Regions from separate parts of the Oerskovia sp. PE-21s genome, predicted to be linked through region 2. Evidence: predicted binding sites of a transcription regulator. Region 2 holds the regulator's gene; the other holds the start of a gene.

Region 1 (8,553 bases), on a different contig from region 2:
CGATGACGACGCGCGTGCGCTTGGTGACGTTCGGCCAGGGCGCAAGTCCGGCTGCCCGCGCGTCACGCTCCCAGTCCTCGCGCGCCCGGGTCATGGCCCCGGTCAGCACGATCTCGTCGCCCCGCCCCAGCGCGAACCGCGGCCTGTCGGCCACGGTCGCCACGGCCGGAGTCACCGCGACCACCACTGCCGGAGTCGCTGCAACCGCCACGACCGTGTCCACAGCCCCGGTCGGTCCGCCGTCAGCGTCGGCAGCACCGCGGCCAGCCCCCGGCCCGACGGCGCCGCTCGCCTCCGCGCCCGGGCGCGCTCCGCCGTCGGGCAGGGTGGCGAGCACCGGACCGGACGCCGCCCGCTCGACCGCCGCCGCGACGTCGTCGGCGTCCAGGCCGAGCTGATCCGCCACCTCGTGGAGGTCGGCGACCTCGGCGTCGGAGAGCATGCCGTCCGCGAGGGCGACCCGCGCGAGCGCGTCGAGGTACCCGTGGTGCAGCGACTCGACCTGTGCGCGGCCGAGCCCTGCCTCCTCGGCGGCGGCGAGCAGGGCGCCGCGCTCGGTGAAGGACACGTACCGGTCGAGCAGGGCGAGGTCGAGGAGCGCGAGGTAGTCGTCGGCCTGGGGTGGGAAGGGGACGCGGTCGAGGCGGTCGGACAGGCCGGACAGCCAGTGGCTGGTCGGGCGGCTCGCGCCGCGCAGCACGGGGGTGAACGCCCCGGGAGAGGGCAGCCACGGCCACGAGTGCGTGGCGGACGCCTCGTGCGCGACGCCCCAGAGCGGGTCGGCGTCGTCGAGCCCGAGGTAGTGCTCGAGGAGCCCGGCCGTGGCGCGGGCATCGCCGAGGGCCGAGTGGGCGCCGTCGTGCACGACGCCCGCGAGCTCGCAGCAGATCGCGAGCCCGCGCGGCGCGGACGGCAGGAACGTCCCGGCGAGCCGCATGGTGCACAGGCACGCGAGCGGGTCGATCCCCACGGGCAGGCCGACGCGGCCGAACTCGGCGCGCAGGAACCGGGTGTCGAAGCTCGCGTTGTGCGCGACGATCACGCGCCCTTCGAGGAGCCGCGCGAGGTGCGGCGCGACGACGGCGAACGTGGGTGCGAGCCCGACGTCGGCCGCGCTGATGCCGTGCACGTGCTGGGGGCCGAGTTCGCGCTCGGGGTTGACGAGCGTGCACCACTCGTCCTGGACGCGGCCGGCGGCGTCGGTGAGGACGACGGCGACCTCGGCGATGCGGTCGTGCTGGCGGGGCGAGAACCCTGTGGTCTCGAGGTCGATCACGGCGAATCCGGGCACGGGGGACAGCGTGCCAGGTCGGGGCTGCGGGGTGAAGTCCGCGCATAGGAGGCGTCGAGGGAGTTCTCGCCGAGCGAGACGCGCGAATCGTTTTTAACCTGGACGGACATACCAATTCATCGGGGGAGCCGTAGTGCGCACTGCCGCCATCACGACCACAGTCCTGCTGTCCGTCGCCGTGCTCACGGGCTGCAAGGGCGGGGAGACGGGCCCCGGGCAGCCCACGCCGACCCCCACCTCGACCACCTCCCCGACCCCCTCTCCGACGACCCCGCCAGTCACCCCGACGCCGACCCCCACGCCGACCGACCCCACGACGCCCACCGAGCCCGGCGAGAACGAGGTCTCGATCCGGGTCCAGATCCCCGAGCGCACGGCACCGCCCTCGGGCGACTGACGCCGGCTCAGCTCTTCGCCCGCGCCGTCCGCCGTCGACGCCTCGCCTCCTCGGCCTTCCGCTCTGCGTCCTCGAGCTCACGGTCCACGGCGGCCAGCTCCTCCTCCGCCGCCGCGAGGGTGTCCCGCGCCTGGTCGAGCGCCGCGAGCATGTCCTCGCGCTCGGCGGTCAGCCGGGCGATCTGCTCGTCGAGCTCGCTGAGCCGCGCGTCCAGCGGCCCGACGGCGTCGCTCGCCTCCCGCACGACGTCGGCGGCCTGGTCGCGGCGTCCTTCGAGCCGGTCGATCTCCGCGGCCGCGTCGGCGACCTGACGCTCCGCGTCCGCGAGGGCGGTGTCCGTTCCCGAGCGCTCGGTCACGGGTGGGGGAGCCTCCTCGCCCTGCTGCCCGGCGGCCCGCGACCGCGCCCCCGTGCCGCGTCGCGCCGCGCGCTCCGCGCTCAACGACACGACGTCGGCGCTCTCGCCCGACTCGTCCACGATCCCGAACCCGACGTACTGGAGCGCCTGCGTCAGGCGCCCGGCCAGCACGAGGGCCCCGGCGTCGCGGTCCATGACGGCCGCGGTGAGCGTCTCGCCGAGGCGCCGCAGCACCTCGCCCGACACGGCCCGCCCGCCGACCTCGCCCGCGCGCGACACCTCCCGCACCAACGCGTCGACCTGGCGTCGGCGCTCGTGGTCGAGCTCGGTGAGTCGCGCCCGGTCGCGCGCCTCGGTCGCGGCGCGCAGGTCCTCGCCGAGTGCGACGAGGTTACCGACCTCGTCGGGGTGCGTGCGGGCGACCTGGTTGACGACCCACGCGGCGACGGTCGGCTTGGTGAGCGCGCGCAACCGTGCGGCGCCCACGGCGTCCCCGGCGGTCGTCGCGTGCTTGGCGGCGGCGTTCCGCGCGGCGACGAACTCGTCGAGGGGCAGGGCGAACAGCCGGTCGGCGGCCTGCTCGCCGCTCGTGCCGGGCTCGTCGCTCATCGGTCCAGCGTCGCACCGTTCCCGGGCCGGCACCTTCCAGGTACCTGACGCAACGGAGAAGGTAGGGTCCAGGGTTGACCGCGTCCGGCCCGAACCCGGGCGTCGTGCACAGTCGTCGACACGCAGGGGAACCCATGGACCAGGAAGCGCCGCTCAGCGTGGCCGTCGCCGACGCGCCGACCGACGCGCCGACCGACGCCACCGCCGCCGACGCCACTGCCGACGCCACTGCCGACGCCACCGCCGCCGACGACGCGACGGACGCTCCGCCGTCGGGCAGCGTGGAGCGCGACGGCAGCGAGGAGACCGCGAAGAAGCCGCGCCTCGACGCCCTGGTCACCGGCTGGGTGGGTCGCGCCCTCGACGCCTACCCGCGCCCGGCCCTGCCGCTCACCGAGCACTGGGACGCCTCGGCCGCAGGGCTGGTGCGCCAGGTCCCGCTGGTGCCGCGCTTCGCGACCAAGCCGCTCGAGCTGCTCGACCGGTTCGGGGCCGTGCACGTCGGCCCGCGCGAGGTCGGGTTCGACGGCGGCGCGATCGACTGGGACCGCGTGCTCGAGGTGCGCACGCAGCCTGCGTGGTCGAGCCTGTCGGCCGACGCGCTCGAGGCGAACTTCGCGCAGTACCTGCGCGTGATCCCGCGCGTGCCGGGGCGCGGCTGGGTCCTGGGCAAGGTCTCGGAGCTGCTCGTGTCGCTGTACCTGAGCGTCGTCCCGCTGCCCGACGACGCCGCTCGTCTCCTGGAGCCGGGCGACACCACGGACGAGGCGCGGGTCGGCGGTACGGCGCCCGCAGGCGGCTCGTTCACGCGGCGGACCGTGACCGAGATCCTCTACAAGCGGCGCATCGGCGAGGGGGAGCGGCAGGCGAGCACGACGTCGGTCCTGCTGCAGCTCGCGTTCCCCGGGTCGACCGACGCGATGCTCGCGCTCGCGGCCGAGCGGGGCGTGCGGGTCGTGCACGTCCCGGTCGACGAGGGCGAGATGGGCGCGACGATCAAGCGGGCCGCAGCGTGGCGCTCGACCGCGCTGGGACTACGGGACCGCTTCACGCGAGACACCGGCCCGACGGCGTAGCCCGGCCCGGGCGGCGACCGCGCCGCCCTGCCTGGCCCCGGCGCGCGGTCTACGCTCCGAGAGGGGCACGGGCGACGGCACGACACGAGGCGGGACGGCACATGGCACGCAGGACGATCGTCATCACGGGAGCGAGCGACGGGATCGGGGCGGCGGCAGCCCGGGCGCTCGCCACGGACGGGCACGAGGTCGTGGTCGTGGGGCGCTCGCCCGAGAAGACCGCAGCCGTCGCGCGCGAGCTGGGAGCCGACCACTTCGTGGCGGACTTCGCACGCCTGGCCGAGGTGCGGGCGCTCGCCGCGCAGCTGCGGGACCGCTACGAGCGGATCGACGTCCTCGCGAACAACGCGGGCGGCATCATGGCCGACCGTCAGGTCTCCGAGGACGGCCACGAGCTGACGTTCCAGGTCAACCACCTCGCGCCGTTCCTCCTCACGACGCTGCTGCTCGACCGCTTGGAAGCGAGCCACGCGAGCGTCATCAGCACGAGCAGCGCCGCGCACCGGCTCTTCAGCGACTTCCACGTCGACGACCTCGAGTCCGAACGGTCCTACGCGCCCAACACCGCGTACGGCAACGCGAAGCTCGCGGTGAACCTGTTCACGCGCGAGCTCGACCGCCGGTACCGCGCGGCGGGCATCTCGGCGGCGTCGTTCCACCCGGGCGTGGTCGCGACGAACTTCGCCGCGACGTCGACCAGCAGCATGCGCGTCATGTACCAGACGGTGCTGAGCCGCTTCCTCACGTCGTCGACCAAGGGGGCCGACACCCTCGTGTGGCTCGCGACGACGACCCCGGGCGTCGACTGGGAGCCGGGGAGCTACTACGTCAAGCGCAAGGTCGCGACGACCCATCCCCTCGTGGGCGACCCGCGGCTCGCGGCCGAGCTGTGGGAACGGAGCGCGGCGATGGTCGCCGACGACGACGCCCCGGGGGCGGCGGCCTGAAGACTCCGGCCTGACCGGCGCACCGGCCGCACGTGCGCACGGTCCCCGGACAGCACGACGGGCCCGGTGCTCTCGCAACCGGGCCCGTCGACTCACCGCGCCGCCGGCCGAAGGGGGGTGACCTGCGGCGGGGAGGTCTGGAAGACCGTCAGGACGCGGAGGTCGTGACCTCGATGCGCTGCGGCGTCGTGCCGGCGTAGACGCCGGCGACGGTGACGGTCAGGACGCCTGCGTCGTAGCGGGCGCTGATGGCGCTCGCGTCGGCGGCCTGGGGGAGGGTCACGACGCGGTGGAACGCGCCGTAGCGGACCTCGCGGACGCGACGGCCCTCGGTCTCCTCGGCCCGCTCGTCCTTGCGCTCGCCGCGCACGACGAGCTTGCGGCCCTCGACCTCGACCGTGACGTCCTGGGCGGGGTCGATCCCCGGCAGGTCGAAGCGGGCGACCAGGTCGTCGCCGTCCTGGAAGACGTCGGCGTGAGCCGGGACGCCTGCCACGGGGCGGGGGGTGAGCAGGTCGCGCAGGGCGCGGTCGAACGCGGGGGCGGTGGTCAGGGTGGTCGTCATGGTGACTCCTTCGGTCGGTGCTGAACCTCTGACCGGTACAACTTGAGTCGCCTCCGCTCAATTCCGGATCGGCGTTCGCCCTGGACGAACGACCGACGACCCCGGAAGGCACGCCGACCGGGCCCCGTCGTGGCCGAGGCTACTCGCAGCCCACGCCGTCGCCGTCGCGGTCCAGCTTCTTGCTGTACCCGGGGTCTCCGGACCGGATCGGCGCCTTGCCAGCAGCCCGGACCGCGTCGCAGTTCGCGTAGGACACCGCGCCGCCCCCGCTCCCGCCGACGATCCCGGCGGGCGCGTCCGGCGTGGTCACCTTCGGTGCGCTCGACGACGTGCCCGACGACGTGCCCGAGCGCCCCGTCGCCGCGCTCCGCGCCTGGAGGTCGGCCTCGGCCGCGGTGACCGCGCCCTCGCGTCCTTCGACCGCTGTCAGCCGGGCCTGGAGGTCGGCCTCGGCCGTCACGGCGGCCGACTCGCGGGTCGCGAGCTCGGCCTCCTTCGCGACCGCTGCCTCCTCGCGGGCCGTGACGTCGGCCTGAGCGGTGGCCAGCTCGTCCTGCGCGGTCGTGAGCGCCGCGCTGTCCTCGTCCAGGGCGGCGCGAGCCTCCGTCGCCTCGCCCAGGGTGGCCTCGGCGGCGGCGAGCCGCGAGCCCGAGGGCACGGCGCCCAGCAGCAGCCCGACGATTAGGAAGGCGAGGCACAGGAAGGCGACGAGCACGATGCGCCGCGTGCGACCGTCGTGACGGCCTGCCACGGCTCCCGCACCGGTGAGGCTCGCGACCGGCAGTGCCATGGTGTGCTCGGTCGGCTCGCCCGCTGCGGGGGCCTCGACCCAGAGCGGCCAGTCGGCGGGCTTCGCCGGCCAGCGAGGGTCGGGCGTCCAGTGGGGGTCCGGCGTCCAGCCCTCGGGCGGGGTGGGCCAGCCCGGGGGCGGGTTGAAGCGAACGGTCATGGCAGGGCTCCTCGTCGAGCGGGCACGCGCGCGGCGGTGCCGGGGCGACCGTCGTTCGGTCGACACCCCGGAGGCTAGGGGGAGCAGAGCCCTCGCGTCTGCACCCGGGAGGGGGTGAAATCCCCCGGGAGCGGACCGCGACGCGTCAGTTCTCAGGTGCTCCCAGCACGGCGACGAGGAAGTCGCCGTCCTCGGCGAACGGCCGCAGGTCCCACGTCGAGAGCTTGAGCTGAACCTTGAGCCCGGCCTCGGCGGCGTCGGCGAAGAACGCGTCGAACGCGTACCCGCGCCCCGCTCCGAACCCGACGACGACCCGACCGCCCGGCGCCAGGTGGGCGCGGAAGCGGCGCAGCACCTCGACCTCGGTGCCCGGCGCGAGGAACGTGACGACGTTCCCGGCGCACACGATCAGGTCGAACGGCTCGGCGATCCCGGCCGCGGGAAGGTCGAGCTCGGCGATGTCCCCGACGAGCCACGTCGAACCGGGGTGGTCTGCCTCGGCGGCCTCGATGAGCACGGGGTCGACGTCGACGCCCACCACCGTGTGACCGCGCGCCGCGAGCTCGGCACCGACGCGCCCCGGGCCGCTGCCCGCGTCGAGGATGCGGGCGCCGCGGGGAACCATCGCGTCGACCAGCCGGGCCTCGCCCGCGAGGTCGGCGCCCTGGGCGGCCATGGCGCGGAACCGCTCGACGTACCAGGTCGAGTGGGACGGGTTCACAGCGGTCTTCTGCTCCCAGCGGGTGGGGTTGGCCTTGCTCACCGGTGGCTCCTCGGGGTCGGGCGGGGCTCTGAACGGGCTCAGCGGCGGCCACGAGAGCGGGCTGCCGCATCTTCGACCGTACCCCCACCGGGTACTACCCCGGCGACCGTCCAGCGCCGACCAGACCCGGTCTCACCGACCGGACCCGGACCCCTCGCCCACCACGAGGTTGCCTGCGGTCGAGAACGGGATGGAGGTCGGCATCGGCGGCAGAACGACCTCAAGCCCGTTCTCGGCACCCCGGGGACACCGGGTTAGCGGCCGAAGACCTCCAGGACCGGCGTCTCGCCGTCGACGAAACGGACGAACTGCCCCACGGTCGACGGCGAGCGCAGGGCCTGCGCGACGACGAGGGCGACGTTGCCGCGCGACGTCTTCCCCTCGTGCGCGTCGACCGTGATCATGCCGGTCGGCTCGTCGTTCGTCAGGGTGCCCGGGCCCAGGATCGTCCAGTCCAGGTCGGTGCCGCGCAGGTGGTCGTCCGCGGCAAGCTTGGCGTCGGCGTACGGGAAGAAGCTGTTGTCCTCCGGGACGCCGTGGTCCGGCACCGAGCCGATCCACGACACCATGACGTAGCGCGAGACGCCCGCGGCGGCGGCCGCGTCCATCGAACGGATCGCGGCGTCCCGGTCGACGGCGTAGGTCCGCTCCGGGCTCCCGCCACCGGCCCCGGCGGACCACACCACGGCGTCGTGCCCGCGCAGGGCCTCGGTGATCTCCTCGGTCGTGGCGTTCTCGACGTCGAGCAGCAACGGCGTGCCGCCGAGCTCCTCGACGAGCGGGAGCTGCGACTCGTGCCGCACGATCCCGCTCACCTCGATCTCGTGGTCCTTGAGGATGGGGACGACCAGGCGACCCACCTTGCCGTGGGCTCCGATCAGGGCGACGTTCATGGTTCTCCTCGTGGTGTCGGTGACGGTGCTCCCTCCACGGTGCACCGAGGACGCGCGCTCCGCCCGCTGGGGGCAGGCCGGACTACTCCTCGACGACCGCCACGGTCACCTCGATGTTGCCGCGCGTCGCGTTCGAGTAGGGGCAGACCTGGTGCGCGGCCTCGACGAGCTCCTGGGCCACGGAGCGCTCGACGCCGGGCAGGCTGGCCTCCAGCTGCACGGCGAGGGTGTACCCGCCGCCATCGAGGGGGCCGATCGAGACGCTCGCGCCGATGGCAGAGTCGACGACCGAGACCTTGCGCTGTCGCGCGACGCCCAGCAGGGCCGAGTGGAAGCAGGCCGCGTAGCCCGCGGCGAAGAGCTGCTCGGGGTTGGACCCGTCGCCGGTGCCGCCCATCTCCTTGGGTACGGCCACGTCGAGGTCGACCCGCCCGTCGGTGGACCGGACGTGGCCGTTGCGGCCCTCTCCGGTGGCGAGTGCTTCCGCGGTGTAGAGAACCTTCATCGTGCTACCTCCAGGGTGGGGCGGTCGGGCGAACCCTTCGAACGTATGTCGCTCGGGGCAACAAGGTGTGGTCGGTTCGCGCAGAGCGCAGCGGCCGCACTCCCCGCCGTCGGGGTGCGGGTACCGTGGAACGGCCGCCGTCTCGGCGCCCCCCTCGACCACGGACTGACCGCACCCCCATGAGCAACGCACCTACGCCG
Region 2 (8,553 bases):
TCCCTGGCCGGGAATACTCCCCTCCACCCCATAGTTGAGCCTAGTGGACTCAAGTTCTGGGCCCCACCGCTTGCGCAGCGGGACGGACCGGCATAACTTGAGTGAAGACGACTCAACCGGCAGTCGGGTGGCGACACCCAGCAGGGGAAGGTCCGGACGTGCGCCCCACCACGCGCCGCCGGGCAGGGAACCACCGCGGGCTGCCGCACGGACATCGCACACGTCGCAGCACCAGCAACACAACGGAGGCACGAACATGGCACGAGCGGTCGGAATCGACCTGGGCACCACCAACTCGGTGGTCGCCGTCCTCGAGGGTGGGGAGCCCACCGTCATCGCGAACGCCGAGGGCGCTCGCACGACCCCGTCGGTCGTCGCGTTCTCGAAGACCGGCGAGGTCCTCGTCGGCGAGATCGCCAAGCGTCAGGCGGTCACCAACGTCGACCGCACCATCACGTCGGTCAAGCGCCACATGGGCACCGACTGGTCGGTCGAGATCGACGACAAGAAGTACAGCGCGCAGGAGATCTCCGCACGCGTGCTCGGCAAGCTCAAGCGCGACGCCGAGGAGTACCTGGGCGAGCCCGTCACCGACGCGGTCATCACCGTCCCGGCGTACTTCAACGACGCCGAGCGCCAGGCGACCAAGGACGCCGGGCAGATCGCGGGCCTCAACGTCCTGCGTATCGTCAACGAGCCCACCGCTGCCGCTCTGGCCTACGGCCTGGAGAAGGGCAAGGAGGACGAGCTCATCCTCGTCTTCGACCTCGGTGGTGGAACGTTCGACGTCTCCCTCCTCGAGGTGGGCAAGGACGAGGACGACTTCTCGACCATCCAGGTCCGCGCGACCTCTGGCGACAACCGCCTCGGTGGTGACGACTGGGACAACCGCATCGTCGAGCACCTCATCCAGCAGGTGAAGAACAGCTCGGGCGTCGACCTGTCCAAGGACAAGATCGCGCTGCAGCGTCTGCGTGAGGCCGCCGAGCAGGCGAAGAAGGAGCTCTCGTCCGCGACGAGCACCAACATCTCCATGCAGTACCTCTCGATGAGCGAGAACGGCCCCATCCACCTGGACGAGAAGCTCACGCGCGCTCAGTTCCAGCAGATGACGCAGGACCTCATCGACCGGACCAAGGCGCCCTTCCACGCGGTCATCCGTGACGCCGGCATCTCCGTCAACGACATCGACCACGTCGTGCTCGTGGGTGGTTCCACCCGCATGCCCGCCGTGACCGAGGTCGTCAAGGAGCTCACGGGCGGCAAGGAGCCCAACAAGAGCGTCAACCCGGACGAGGTCGTCGCCGTCGGCGCCGCGCTGCAGGCCGGTGTCATCAAGGGCGAGCGCAAGGACGTCCTCCTGATCGACGTCACCCCGCTGTCCCTGGGCATCGAGACCAAGGGTGGCGTGATGACCAAGCTCATCGAGCGCAACACGGCCATCCCGACCAAGCGCAGCGAGGTGTTCTCGACCGCCGAGGACAACCAGCCGTCCGTGCTGATCCAGGTCTTCCAGGGTGAGCGCGAGTTCGCCCGCGACAACAAGCCGCTGGGCACGTTCGAGCTCACGGGCATCGCCCCGGCGCCGCGCGGCCTGCCGCAGATCGAGGTCACCTTCGACATCGACGCGAACGGCATCGTGCACGTCGGCGCGAAGGACCGCGGCACCGGCAAGGAGCAGAAGATGACCATCACCGGTGGCTCCGCGCTGCCGAAGGAGGACATCGACCGCATGGTCAAGGAGGCCGAGGAGCACGCGGCCGAGGACAAGAAGCGTCGCGAGGAGGCGGAGACCCGCAACCAGGCCGAGGCGTTCGTGTACTCGACCGAGAAGCTCGTCGCGGAGAACAAGGAGAAGATCCCCGCCGACGTCGTGACCGAGGTCGAGGCCGACATCGCGTCGGTCAAGTCCGCGCTCGAGGGCGAGGACGCCGAGGCCGTGAAGTCCGCCCACCAGAAGCTCCTGGCCTCGAGCCAGAAGATCGGCGAGGCGCTCTACGCGTCGGCCGAGCAGGAGCAGGCCGCGGGCGACCAGGGTGCCGCTGACGCGGACGCCGCTGCGGCCGCCGGTGCGACCTCTGCGCCCGACGAGGACATCGTCGACGCGGAGATCGTGGACGAGGACGACAAGAAGTGATGAGCGACGCGCAGGGCCCCGAGGAGCTCGGCTCCGAGGACCAGCCCTTCCACTTCACGGACAAGCGCAAGGTGACCCCGGAGGGGCAGCCCAAGGAGGCTGCCCCCGAGGGGGCCGGCTCCGTGCCCGGTTCGGCCGGGAACGACGCGGAGAGCGACCCGCTGGCCGGGCTCGACTTCGAGCCCACCGGCGAGGCCGGGGACGACGCAGCGCTTCTCGCTGCGCAGTCCGAGGCGGCTGCCCACCTCGACGCCCTCCAGCGCGAGCGGGCCAGCTTCACCAACTACCGCAACCGGTCGCTGCGTGACCAGGAGGCCGCGCGCGTCAAGGGCGTCGAGGACGTCCTGGCCGCGCTCCTGCCGGTCCTCGACGACATCGACCGGGCGCGCCAGCACGGCGAGCTCGACGGCCCGTTCGTCGCGATCTCCGACAAGCTCGACGCGAGCCTGGCGAAGTTCGGCATCGAGCGGTACGGCGTCGTGGGCGAGGAGTTCGACCCGACCGTCCACGAGGCGCTCATGCACCAGGTGGACCCGGCCGCGACGTCGGCCACGGTCAACATGGTCATCGAGCCGGGCTACCGGATCGGCGAGAAGATCGTGCGCGCCGCGCGCGTCTCGGTCGTCGGACCGGAGTAGAGACACAGGTGGGTGCCAGGTCCCGCGGGACCGGGCACCCACCACCCGGGCGCCCGACGGCGGAGCGCACCTTCCGCGTGAAGGTGACCTCCGCCGTCGGGCCCCGGGAGCACGACCACTATGGACGTAAGCACCACCACCGGCCCCGGGGCCGGTGAGACCTATGAGAGGAGGCGCCTTGACCGGTCAGGACTGGATCGAGAAGGACTTCTACGCCGCGCTGGGCGTCCCCAAGGATGCCGACGACGCCGCGATCAAGAAGGCGTACCGCAAGCTGGCCCGCACGTATCACCCCGACCAGAACCAGGGTGACGCGAAGGCCGAGGCGAAGTTCAAGGAGATCGGCGAGGCCTACGCGGTCCTGTCCGACGCCGAGCAGCGCCAGCAGTACGACGCGATCCGTGCCATGGCCGGCGGGGGCGCCCGCTTCTCCGCAGGAGCCGGCGGACCCGCCAGCGGTTCCGGCGGGTTCGAGGACATCTTCGGCGGCATGTTCGGAGGCGGCGGCGGGGGAGGCCGTGTCCGGTACTCCACGCAGAGCGGCGGTGGCGGCGGCTTCGAGGACATCCTCGGGTCGATGTTCGGCGGCGGGGGAGGCCAGACCGGCTTCCGCCCCAACGCCGGGTACCAGCGCCCGCAGGCGGGCGCCGACGTGCACTCGTCGGCCACGCTCGGGTTCCGGCCCGCGGTCGAGGGCTCGACCGTCAACGTCACGACCGAGGGCCGCACCATCACGGCCCGTATCCCGGCAGGCGTCCGCGACGGCCAGAAGATCCGGCTGCGCGGCAAGGGACGCCCCGGCGTCGCGGGCGGCGCCCCCGGCGACCTGGTCATCACGGTGCACGTCACGCCGCACCCCGTGTTCTCGGTCGACGAGAAGCACAACCTGCGCCTGACCGTCCCCGTGACGTTCGCGGAGGCCGCGCTCGGCGCGACCATCGAAGTCCCGACGCTCGACGGCAAGCCCGTCAAGGTCAAGGTCCCCGCGGGCACGCCGTCGGGACGCACGCTGCGCGTCAAGGGCAAGGGCGTCAAGACGGCCAAGGCGACGGGCGACCTGCTCGTCACGATCCAGGTCGTCGTGCCGCAGAAGCTCTCGAAGGCCGCCAAGGAGGCCGTCGAGGCGCTCGCCGCCGCGACCGACGGCGAGAGCACCGACGTGCGCGCCGACCTGTTCGGGCGCGCGGCAGAGTAGAGCCGACAGGCACCCGGCAGGACGGTTCCGCAGCACCAGCGAGAGGAGGCACGGTATGGCCAGGAACGAGGCTCCCACGGGGAGCGAGATCCCGTTCAACGCGTACGACGACGCCCCCGTGCTCGCCATCTCGCAGGCCGCGACGCTCGCCGGGATGCACCCGCAGACCCTGCGCCAGTACGACCGCCTGGGACTCGTGACCCCGCGCCGCACCATGGGGCGCGGACGCCGCTACTCCCAGCGGGACGTCGCCAAGCTCCTCGAGGTCCAGCGGCTCTCCCAGGAGGAGGGCATCAACCTCGCGGGCATCCGTCGCATCCTCACGCTCGAGGAGCAGGTGAGCCGGCTCGAGTCCCGGCTCGACGCCCTCTCCGCCCAGCTCGAAGGAGGGCGCGTGTTCGCCGCCGGGGTGAGCGGCGACGTCGTCATGGTGCCGCGCGGGCGGCGGGTGCGCCGCTCGGCGGGGGAGCGGACGGTGGACGCCGGTCGCGGCGGCCAGGTCGTCGAGACCGGCGAGGCACGGGCGCTCGTCCTGTGGCGACCCGGCCGGGGCTCCTGACCTGCGCAGTGGCGTTCGCGCGTCCCGGCAGGAATTCCCGCAGCGCAATTACGTGCGGTCTGCATGACGTAAAAATGGCGGAATTCCGCCGAAGTGAGTGAGGCCTTGCTTGCTATACACAGGCTGCGCGAAGGAATACCGTGAGGGAAAAGCACGGTAGAACGCCCCGCCCTTCGAGCAAGGAGAAGTCCATGAGCAGCCTGATGGAGATGCCCCAGGTCGTCGAGTGTTCGATCGACGGCTGCGGATACAACCACGAGCACGGCTGCCACGCCGGCGCCGTGACGATCGCCGCGCACGGCAGCGAGGCCGAGTGCGCCACGTTCATCCCCCTCACCGCCAAGGGCGGCCTCGAGAAGGTCATCGCACACGTCGGTGCCTGCCAGCGCGGCGAGTGCTCGCACAACGAGTCGCTCGAGTGCAACGCCTCCTCGATCCGCGTCGGGGCCGGCCCGCAGGGCGCCGACCACGCGGACTGCCTGACCTACAGCCCCCGCTGACCCTCGCGTCCTCCCCCCCCCGACGCGATTCCTCCACGACGCCCCGCTCGTCCCTCGCCGGACGACGGGGCGTCGTGGCGTGCGGTGGGACTTGCCGGGCGGTCTGAGCGCCCGACGACCGGGGGGCGAGAGAAGGCCGGGGAGCGCCCTAGCGGGAGAGGTCGTGGAGCATCTTCGCCGCGTCGGCATGCTGCGCGGGAAGGGGCTCGACCCAGATGCGGGGCGGGCGCCGGAGGATCGCGGTCACGCCGAACGTGAGCGCGATGCGTTCGATCCTGTGCCGGAGCTCCGCGCGGACCGGGCCGACGTCGGCCGTGCGAGCGCAGAGCGCCGCGTAGATCCCGCCGCCGAGCGTCGCGACCGGGTGCCCGAGGCCGAACGTCTCGGTCAGCACCTTGCCCATGGCTGCCGCGCGGGCGACCTTCTGCCAGCCGTCGATGCGTTCGACCGCGACGTCCACCAGGACGAGGCAGTGCGTCGCGGAGGCCGGGGTCCCCAGGCGGTCGGCCTGGCCGTACGTCTCCTGGAGGCGCTGGACGAGGTAGGGGACCGTGACGAGCCCCGATCGAGGATCGGTCGTGGGCGGCGCGCCGGGGATCACCTCGTTGCCCACGGCCCACCCGGTGCTGACTGCCCGCAGCACGCGAAGGTCGGGAGCGGTGCCCCAGAGGTCGAACAAGCAGGTCAGGTCGTCGATCGTCTCGCCGATGCTGATCCCGTCACGGCCGCGGGCCTCACCGAGCCGCTCGGCCGCAGCGGCCGGGCAGCGGGAGTCCGTGAGCGCCTCGACGAGCGCCTCGACGGCAGGGTGGTACCAGTCGCCTGGCCGCAGCCAGACGCTGTTCGTGCTGGCCGCCTGCCACTCGTCGAGCAGCGAGGCGACGGCTGGCTCGGGGTAGCCAGGTCGTAGGTCCATACCTATGAGACGTGTGAGGCCCGTGCTCATGACGCGACAGCGGCGTCCTGATTCTCTTTCATCCACTCGACACACCGACGGACATGCAGCACATTCCGTCGGTTCTGTCATCCTGACAGACGGACAAGACGGGCGAAACCGCGTTGAGACGTAGATAACACCACCAGTTTTCCCGTCTAGGATGATCGGGAGAGCCTTACCTGACGAGGTGAGGCGGAGTCAGAGGCGGTAGGGCATGACGCAGGTCGACACGTCGAGGGACGACGCCCCGACGAGCGATGCCGAGCTGATCACCGCTGTACGCGCGGGAGACTACGCGGCATTCGGTGCGCTGTACGAGCGGCATGCCGCCGCGGCACGCACGGTGGCTCGCCAGTACGTGCGCTCGGGCTCGGACGCCGACGACATGGTGTCGGAAGCCTTCGCGAAGGTCCTCGGCATCCTGCAGTCCGGTGGCGGACCCGACGTGACGTTCCGCGCCTACCTCTTCACCGTCGTCCGGCGCCTGTCCTACGACCTGTCGAGCGCGGGCCGACGCACGCAGCCCACCGACGACATCGAGACGTTCGAGAGCGCGTTCGGACCCATGGCGTCGACCGAGGACCCCACGCTCCTGGGATTCGAACGATCCGTCGTGACCAAGGCCTACCAAGGTCTGCCCGAGCGGTGGCAGGCCGTGCTCTGGTACACCGAGGTCGAGGAGATGAACCCGGCCCAGATCGCACCGCTGCTCGGCCTCACGGCCAACGGTGTCTCGGCGCTCGCCTACCGGGCCCGCGAAGGGCTGCGCCAGGCATACCTCCAGCAGCACCTCACGGGCGCGAGCAGCGCCGGGTGCGAGAACGTCAACCCGCTGCTCGGGTCCTACGTCCGCGGCGGTCTGGCCAAGCGGGAGACCGCCAAGGTCGACGCCCACCTCGAGGAGTGCGGTGAGTGCCGCGCGCTCGTGCTCGAGCTCGGCGACGTCTCGCACGGCATGCGCGCCGTCATCGCCCCCCTGGTCTTCGGGGCGGCAGGGCTGGGCCTGGTCGGGACGGCTCTCCCGCTCACCGGAGGTGCCGCGGTCGGCGCAGGCGCCGCAGGAGCCACGGGCGCGGCCGGTGGTGGCGCGAGCGGCGGTGCCGGCAGCGGCGCAGCGGGGGCCTCCGGTTCTGGCGCCGCTGGTTCCGGGGCCGCAGCGGGCAGCAGCGGTGCGGCTGCCGGGACCGGCGCCGTGGGTGGCGGAGCCGCAGGAACCGGCGCCATGGGTGGCGCGGCGGCGGCCGGTGCGGCTGCCACGAGCGGCGGGCTGGGCGCAGCCGCAGCCGTCGGCGCGAGCGCCGCGGTCGGCACGGGTGCTGCGGCCGCGGCCGGTGCGACCGGCGTGGCGGCCTTCATCGCCGCGTCCCCCTTGATCGCCGCAGCCGTCGGCGTCGTCGCCGTCGCGGCCGTGGGAGCCGGCGTCGTCGCGGTGTCCGGGGGCTTCTCGTCCGACCCGCCCCCGAGCGCCGGGGCCAGCCCCGACCCGTCGCAGAGCCCGTCCGGCTCGCCCTCGGACTCTCCCACGGGCACCCCGAAGAGCGAGGCCCTGCCCGCCCCGGGGACCGATCCCACGTCACCGGCGAACACGACGCCGCTCGACGCCGCGCCCGCCGAGGCCTCGAACCCCGCTGAGCCTGCCTCGAACGGGAGCGGCTCGGGGGCTGCGGGCTCCGGGCAGACCGGTACGACGCCCCTCACGCCGCCGAGCGTCCCGTTGACGCCGGCCGACCCGTTCCCGGGCGCTCCGGACCCCGTCCTGCCCGTGACCCCCGCCGCGCCGGCCTCCCTCGACCTGGCCTTCTCCCCGCTCACCCTCGCTGCCCGTGCCCCGCAGGACCTGTCCCTCACGGCGTCGAACTCGGGTGGCACGTCGGCCGAGGAGGTCGTGGTCGACGTCCTGCTCCCGCCGAACGTCTCGGTCGTGACGTCCGCGGTCACCGCGGGCAGGGGCGTCGTCCCGGCGATCCGGCTCGCCGCGCTGCCGTGCGGCCCGGCGACTGCGCAGGACGGCGGGTCGTCGCTCGTCACGTGCTCGGTCGGGGTGCTCGCTCCCGGGGAGAAGAAGGACCTCGTCATCACCGTCCAGGCCTCGCGCGGCGGGAGCTACACGTTCGGAGGTGCCGTGCACGGCAAGGGCCTGAGCCCGGTGAAGACGACGTACGCCCCGGCCCCCGTGCCGTCGTACGGCGCCGAGATCGACCTGACGACGCCCGTCGTGGGAGACCTCCTCAACCCGGGAGCGACCGCGGTCCGCCTCACGGCCCACAACTCCGGCGACGTCGACGCCCAGGGGGTGAGGTTCTCCCTGGGCAACCTGCCCGACGGCGTGGCCGCCAAGCCGCTGACCGGTGGCTGGGCCTGCACGCCGACCGGCGGATCGCTGACGTGCGCGAACGACGCCGCAGCGCTCCAGGCTCCTGACGCGAACCAGAACGGCGGCCCTCCCGTGTCGCTCGACGTCCAGCTGCTCGCGGGCGACGGCGTGAAGCAGTCCACGACGGGCCTGACGTTCTCCGCGACCACGTCCTCGGCAGGCCGGACCCTGAAGGACTCCGCGAGCGCGGACCTGACGGTCGGCGAGCCGTGG

What was found. Region 2 encodes HspR, which represses chaperone genes until heat shock. Its sites were predicted from a motif close to AAGTTGAGTCNNNNNGACTCAACTT; they were not measured.
Region 1: ACZDYF_RS09420 (Hsp20/alpha crystallin family protein) is a predicted target of HspR. The motif match lies at 5,283-5,307, and genes of this name have one in related genera.

Annotation. Positions count from the first base shown of each region.
Region 1 is NZ_JBUXJM010000004.1:183,113-191,665, forward strand. It holds gene ACZDYF_RS09395 (exonuclease domain-containing protein) at 1-1,291, opposite strand, end outside; gene ACZDYF_RS09400 (hypothetical protein) at 1,425-1,688, shown strand; gene ACZDYF_RS09405 (hypothetical protein) at 1,696-2,655, opposite strand; gene ACZDYF_RS09410 (hypothetical protein) at 2,790-3,731, shown strand; gene ACZDYF_RS09415 (SDR family NAD(P)-dependent oxidoreductase) at 3,833-4,678, shown strand; gene ACZDYF_RS09420 (Hsp20/alpha crystallin family protein) at 4,827-5,243, opposite strand; gene ACZDYF_RS09425 (excalibur calcium-binding domain-containing protein) at 5,383-6,192, opposite strand; gene ACZDYF_RS09430 (class I SAM-dependent methyltransferase) at 6,338-6,955, opposite strand; gene ACZDYF_RS09435 (SDR family oxidoreductase) at 7,210-7,848, opposite strand; gene ACZDYF_RS09440 (organic hydroperoxide resistance protein) at 7,931-8,353, opposite strand; gene ACZDYF_RS09445 (amino acid permease) at 8,533-8,553, shown strand, end outside.
Region 2 is NZ_JBUXJM010000007.1:90,220-98,772, reverse strand. It holds gene dnaK (molecular chaperone DnaK) at 257-2,137, shown strand; gene grpE (nucleotide exchange factor GrpE) at 2,137-2,775, shown strand; gene ACZDYF_RS14300 (DnaJ C-terminal domain-containing protein) at 2,954-3,970, shown strand; gene ACZDYF_RS14295 (heat shock protein transcriptional repressor HspR) at 4,026-4,529, shown strand; gene ACZDYF_RS14290 (DUF1540 domain-containing protein) at 4,721-5,029, shown strand; gene ACZDYF_RS14285 (hypothetical protein) at 5,178-5,945, opposite strand; gene ACZDYF_RS14280 (sigma-70 family RNA polymerase sigma factor) at 6,181-8,553, shown strand, end outside.